DNA from 2 places in the Paramixta manurensis genome. Region 2 is predicted to be linked to the other one. Evidence: predicted binding sites of a transcription regulator. Region 2 holds the regulator's gene; the other holds the start of a gene.

Region 1 (3,428 bases), 2.0 Mb from region 2:
GAGGTCGAAATTTTGCTGTAAAAAGGCCTGGTGCATATCGTCAAGATGGTCAAAGGCAACCGCCGGCGCTTTTAGCAAAGCGGAGCGGGTAACGCCATTCGGGAAATAACGCTCGGCAAACTCACGCGAACCAACAAACAGATAATCTAACGCGCCCAATTGATCGACCAGGCAGCTTGGTAATGGCTGTGGCTGAATACTGACTGCGCCAACTACTTCACCGCGACGTAGCCTTTCCTGGGTACGGGTTTCATCTTCAACCTGCAAATTAAGCCGTACCGGCGAGTCGGTCAGCACGGTTTTCAAGGCGGGTAAGAGCCAGGTCGCCAAACTGTCGGCGTTAACCGCCAGCGAAAGCAGCAGGGGCGTGGTTCCGGTATTCTCATCGCCCAACCACTCTTCTTCCAGCAATTCCACCTGATGCAGCAGCGCCAGCAATTTTTGACCCTGTTCCGTTGGGCGCGGCGGGATGGTACGTACCAATAATGGCTGGCCAAACATATTTTCCAGTTGCTTAATGCGCTGTGAAACCGCTGATTGGGTAATACACAGTTTTTGCGCCGCGCGTTCGAAGCCGCGTTCACGAATCACAGCATCCAGCGCCTGAAGCGTGCGATAATCCGGGCGTTTCATGGGGGATGGTTTCTCCTTCAGGGGTGGAGTCAGCACTATGCCATAAAATTTGGCATTTGCCCTGTCCATATGAATCAATCACTTTGTGGGCTGTCTTCCAAACCTGTCAATCAAAACCGATCGGTTACGTATTTTGACCGCCGCTTGATTTATACTACGCGCACACCATTAGCACAGGTTTTAAACATACCATGACGCAGGATGAACTGAAAAAAGCAGTAGGATGGGCGGCGCTGGAGTACGTGAAACCCGGCACCATTGTTGGCGTGGGAACCGGGTCGACCGCCGCGCATTTCATTGACGCACTGGGCACGATTAAACATCAAATTGATGGTGCGGTGTCCAGTTCGGAGGCCTCAACCCAGAGGTTGAAGGCGCTCGGTATTCCGGTGTTCGACTTGAATGAGGTTGATTCACTGTCGGTCTATGTCGATGGCGCTGATGAAATTAACGGCCATCTGCAAATGATCAAAGGCGGCGGCGCGGCGCTCACTCGTGAGAAGATTGTTGCGGCGGTAGCTAAACGGTTTATCTGTATTGCCGATGAATCTAAGCAGGTGGATATTTTGGGTAAATTTCCGCTGCCGGTGGAAGTGATTCCGATGGCCCGCTCTTACGTGGCGCGTGAACTGGTTAAACTGGGTGGGGTGCCGGAATATCGCCAGCATGTGGTGACTGATAACGGTAACGTCATCCTTGATGTGCGTAATTTACAGATTCTCGATCCCGGCGCCCTGGAAAAAAGCATCAATGCATTACCGGGCGTCGTCACCGTGGGGCTGTTTGCCGCACGCGGCGCCGATGTGGCGTTGATTGGCACCTCCTCCGGCGTGAAAACGATAGAAAAATGATCGTTAACGGCGTGGGCAAGCTGCACGCCGTTGAAAAATTTCCGCTAAAAAAAGCCCTCTCCACGATAGAGGAAATTTAGTGACTTATGTCACATAAGTTTCTTCAGTAACGCTATCGTTCTAAAGCGCCCGGCTGGGCCGCTATATTGTGCGGTAATGTTCGATTGAAACTCTCCTCCACACCGGGGGCTGTGCAATCGTTTGTATTGCCGCCAGCGTAATTTTTGTTATTTTGACAGAAGGCTGACTTATCGCTCAGCCTCATCTGAAGTCTGCTAAATAGGGTCGGGAAATGGCAAAGGTATCGCTGGAGAAAGATAAGATTAAGTTTTTGCTGGTGGAAGGGGTTCACCAGAGCGCATTAGAAAACTTGCGCGCGGCGGGTTATACCAATATTGAGTTTCATAAAGGCGCGCTGGATAGCGATGCGTTAAAGGCGTCGATTCGCGACGCGCACTTTGTTGGGATTCGCTCGCGTACGCAGTTAACCGAAGATATTTTCGCCGCAGCGGAGAAGCTGGTGGCGGTTGGCTGTTTCTGTATTGGTACTAATCAGGTTAACCTGGATGCGGCGGCAAAACGCGGTATTCCGGTCTTCAACGCGCCATTCTCCAACACCCGATCCGTGGCCGAGCTGGTTATTGGCGAACTGCTGCTATTACTGCGCGGCATTCCTGAAGCGAATGCCAAAGCACACCGTGGTATTTGGAACAAGCTGGCGGTCGGCTCCTATGAAGCGCGTGGGAAAAAGCTGGGTATCATTGGCTATGGTCATATCGGTATGCAGTTAGGCGTGCTGGCGGAAAGCCTCGGCATGCATGTGTTTTTCTACGATATTGAAAACAAGCTGCCATTGGGTAATGCGACTCAGGTTAGGCATCTGTCCGATCTGCTGAATATGAGCGATATTGTTAGCCTGCACGTACCGGAAACCCCGTCGACGCAAAATATGATGGGCGCCGAGGAGCTGGCGTTAATGAAGCCGGGTTCCTTGCTGATTAATGCGTCACGCGGCACGGTGGTGGATATTCCGGCGCTTTGTCACGTGCTGGCTAATAAGCATCTGGCGGGTGCAGCGATTGATGTGTTCCCGGTGGAACCGGCAACCAATAGCGATCCATTTAACTCACCGCTGTGTGAGTTCGATAATGTGATCCTGACACCGCATATCGGCGGTTCTACGCAGGAAGCGCAGGAAAATATTGGTATCGAAGTGGCCGGTAAGCTGGCGAAATATTCAGATAACGGCTCTACGCTCTCTGCGGTGAACTTCCCTGAAGCCTCGTTGCCGATGCATAGCGACCAGGCCAGCCGTCTGCTGCATATCCATGAAAACCGTCCAGGTGTGTTAACCGCGATTAACCAAATTTTCGCCGAACAGAGCATCAATATTTCGGCGCAATATCTGCAGACTTCGCCGCAAATTGGCTATGTGGTGATTGATATTGATGCGGAGCAGGAAGCAGCAAATAAAGCGTTGCAACTGATGAAAGCCATTCCGGGTACCATCCGTGCCCGTTTGCTGTACTAAATGTCCTCAGGCGTCCGTCGTTCCGGCGGACGTTATTATCGCGTTACCATTGCCACAGCCGCGAAGGCGTCAGAATCGCCGGTAGCGGTACGTCCCACTCGGCTGCTGGCAGCCTGTTTACCTGCTGGCAATCATGCGCCAGCCCGATCGGTAACAACCCATGCTGCTGCCAATTCTGTAATGTACGATCGTAAAAGCCGCCTCCCATCCCCAGACGTTGCCCTTGGGCATCAAAAGCGACCAGCGGAACCATGATCACATCCAGACGATCGAGCGGAATGAGCTGCCGAATATCCAATGGCGGCTCAGGGATACGTAGGCGATTGGGCGACAAAACGGTATCGGGCGTATAGCGAATAAATAGCAATTGTCCGGCGGAGAAGGGGTGAAGTACCGGGAGGTACACCTGTTTC
Region 2 (3,428 bases):
TTTCCAGCTTATCCTTCACTTTATCGGCCACAATCACGTTGTCTGCGCAACGCGCCAGCTCAACGCGCGGCGCCTGCAGATTACCGTCAATAGCGCCGCGGGCGCGATTTTGGCTCCAAAACGCGCGCCAGGCTTGCCCCTTAATCTCAAACTCAACTTCCGCCAGACACTCCGCGGTATCACGCGTGATCAACTCATTTTGCGTTTGTGAGATCTTCCCGAGGCGCGATGTCTCGTGATAGAGCGCCAGACAAATGGCGTCAAGAATCGTGGTCTTCCCCGCGCCGGTCGGCCCGGTAATGGCAAACAAGCCATTACTGGCGAAGGGCTCGGCGGTAAAATCGATTTTCCACTCACCTTTCAGCGAGTTGAGGTTTTTAAAACGCAGCGTCAGAATCTTCATGCCTGTTCCTTATGCTGAAGGGCTTCTCGTGTTTCGGCGAAAAGCTGCCGCGCGCGCTGCTGGCGGCCGCTGTCTTCCTCGCTTTCCTGCAGTAAGCGCCGTTCAAACACCTCTTCCACGCTAAGTTCGCTCAGGGTTTCGTTATGCTGTTGTGCAAGGGTTCTTTCACGCTGTTCCCGGCTGCGGCGAACTAACAGCACCTCTACCGGTAACGTTTCAGTAAGGCTCTGGATCCGGCGTTGCAGATCGTTCAGGTATTCTGGCGTAGCAATTTCAATATCCAGCCAAACCGGTTTCTCTGGCTGCTGGCCGGCAAATTGACCGAGCTGATGCTCAATATCCGCCAGTGAACCTTTTAGCATTTGCATCGGCTGGAACAGTGGGACGGCAAGCGGCTCGACACGCGCCAGTTGCGCTTGCGCAAACTCCACCAGAAAAACGCTTTTCTGCTTGCCCAACTCGTCAAAACTCAGCGGGATAGGAGAGCCGCTGTAACGAATATGCTCGCTATTGGCAATGCATTGCGCGCGGTGGATATGGCCCAGCGCAATATACTCCGCCGGAGGGAAAGCTTGCGCCGGAAAAGCATCCAGCGTACCGATATAGATGTCACGCACTGCGTCGCTTTTGGTGACGCCGACCGTCGTCAAATGCCCGGTCGCAACGATCGGTAGCGGCAGGCCGAGCGTTTCGCGCAGGCGTACTGCCTGTTGGTAACAACGCTGATAATGGTCGGTAATCGCCTCCAGCAGGCTTTGCTGTTTTTCTCTGCCGGATTGCCCGGCCCGGCTACGCACAATATCGCGCGGACGTAAGAACGGAATCGCACAGAGTAGCGCGCCGGGGTTGCCCTCGCGATCTTTCAGCACCAGAACCTGTTCTGCCGGATCCTCACTGGCGGCGGCGATAACACGGGTGTTTAGGCAGGCCAGCAACTCGCGTGACTCGTTTAAGGTGGCAACGGAATCGTGATTGCCGCCCAGCACCACTAATTGGCAGCCGGTTTGCTGCAGTTGCACGACAAAGCGATTATACAGTTCGCGCGCATAGCTGGGCGGGGCGCCGCTATCAAAAATATCGCCTGCCACCACCACCGCATCAACCTGATATTGCTCAACGCGCTCAATCAGCCAGTCAAGAAATGCCTGATGCTCCGGCGCGCGGCTCTTGGTGTAAAAAAACTGCCCCAGATGCCAGTCTGAAGTATGGATGATTCGCATATTAACCCCGGCTTACGTAGCGTGCGTTGCCGATTATAACCAGCGCCGCGAAAAAGGGGCGGATAAATACCTCGGGAGGTTTCACAAAAGTGTTATGTAACGGTATGTTGACCCGTGCATTTTTCATAAATCTGTCATAAAACTGACGCATAATGGCGCCGCAAATCCCCGTGACAACCCGGTCACATCACAGGAGCAATAATGGCTAAGCGCATTCTGGTCGTCGAAGATGAAGCCCCAATTCGGGAAATGTTGTGTTTCGTTCTGGAGCAAAATGATTACCAGCCAATCGAAGCGGAAGATTATGACAGCGCCATCAATTTGCTGATTGAACCCTGGCCCGATTTGATCTTACTCGACTGGATGTTGCCCGGCGGCAGCGGCATCCAGTTTATTAAACATTTAAAACGTGAAGCGATGACGCGTGATATTCCGGTGATGATGATTACCGCGCGTGGTGAAGAGGAAGATCGCGTGCGCGGGCTAGAAGTCGGCGCCGATGATTACATTACCAAGCCATTTTCACCGAAAGAGTTGGTGGCGCGCATTAAAGCGGTGATGCGCCGGATCTCGCCAATGGCGGTAGAAGAGGTGATTGAGATGCAGGGCTTAAGTCTTGATCCTTCCTCACACCGGGTAATGTCGGCCACTACGCCACTGGAAATGGGGCCAACCGAGTACAAGCTGTTGCACTTTTTTATGACCCATCCCGAGCGCGTTTATAGCCGAGAACAGTTGCTAAATCACGTTTGGGGAACCAATGTCTATGTAGAAGATCGCACGGTTGACGTGCATATTCGCCGCTTGCGTAAAGCTCTGGAAGTGTCCGGGCACGATCGCATGGTGCAAACGGTGCGCGGAACGGGGTATCGTTTTTCCGCTCGCTACTAATTGGGGTCTGACTCGTGCTGGAACGCCTCTCCTGGAAGAGATTATTGCTGGAGCTAGTGTTGGCCTGTTTGCCAGCGTTGGCTATTGGGCTGGCCGTCGGCTATTTGCCCTGGCTGTTGTTGATATCGGTACTGGGGGTTTTAGGCTGGCATTTTTGGAATTTATTGCGTTTATCGCACTGGTTATGGGTGGATCGCACCATGACGCCGCCCGGCGGGCGTGGAAGCTGGGAGCCGCTGTTTTACGGTTTGTACCAAATGCAGTTACGCAATCGCCGCCGCCGCAGCGAACTGAGAAGTCTGATCATGCGTTTTCGCAGCGGCGCGGAGTCCTTACCGGATGCCGTGATTTTGACCACAGAGGAAGGCAATATTTTCTGGTGTAACGGCCTGGCACAGCAGCACTTGGGGCTACGCTGGCCGGAAGATAACGGCCAGAATATCCTTAACTTAATGCGTTATCCTGAGTTTTCCCGCTATTTACGTCAGCGTGATTTTGCCCGCCCGTTAACCTTAGTGGTGAACCACCACCGCCATTTGGAATTTCGCGTCATGCCTTACAGTGAGGGGCAATGGCTAATGGTGGCGCGTGATGTTACGCAAATGCATCAGTTAGAAGGCGCACGGCGTAACTTTTTTGCCAACGTTAGCCATGAGCTGCGTACGCCATTGACGGTATTACAAGGTTATCTGGAAATGATGAATGATGCGGTGCTGGAAGGGCGCGCCCGTGCGAAAGCGTTGCAGACCATGCAGGAACAAACGCGGCGTATGGATAGCCTGGTCGGGCAACTGCTCACTTTATCGCGTATAGAAGCGGCGCCAGCTATCGACCTGTCGGAAACCGTTGATGTGCCTGCCATGCTGCGGGTTTTACAGCGTGAAGCGGAAACGCTCAGTAATGGGCGGCATACG

The links. The regulator PhoB, encoded in region 2, activates phosphate uptake and scavenging genes when phosphate is short. The targets are predictions, from matches to a motif close to CTGTCATAAAACTGNCNNAT.
Region 1: the regulator PhoB is predicted to act here: its motif matches at 1,717-1,736, upstream of serA (phosphoglycerate dehydrogenase).

The regions. Positions count from the first base shown of each region.
Region 1 is NZ_CP054212.1:3,811,868-3,815,295, reverse strand. Features, by position in the region: gene PMPD1_RS18395 (LysR family transcriptional regulator ArgP) at 1-633, opposite strand, end outside; gene rpiA (ribose-5-phosphate isomerase RpiA) at 825-1,484, shown strand; gene serA (phosphoglycerate dehydrogenase) at 1,777-3,015, shown strand; gene PMPD1_RS18380 (5-formyltetrahydrofolate cyclo-ligase) at 3,059-3,428, opposite strand, start outside.
Region 2 is NZ_CP054212.1:1,216,663-1,220,090, forward strand. Features, by position in the region: gene PMPD1_RS05920 (AAA family ATPase) at 1-403, opposite strand, end outside; gene sbcD (exonuclease subunit SbcD) at 400-1,623, opposite strand; gene phoB (phosphate response regulator transcription factor PhoB) at 1,825-2,514, shown strand; gene phoR (phosphate regulon sensor histidine kinase PhoR) at 2,529-3,428, shown strand, end outside.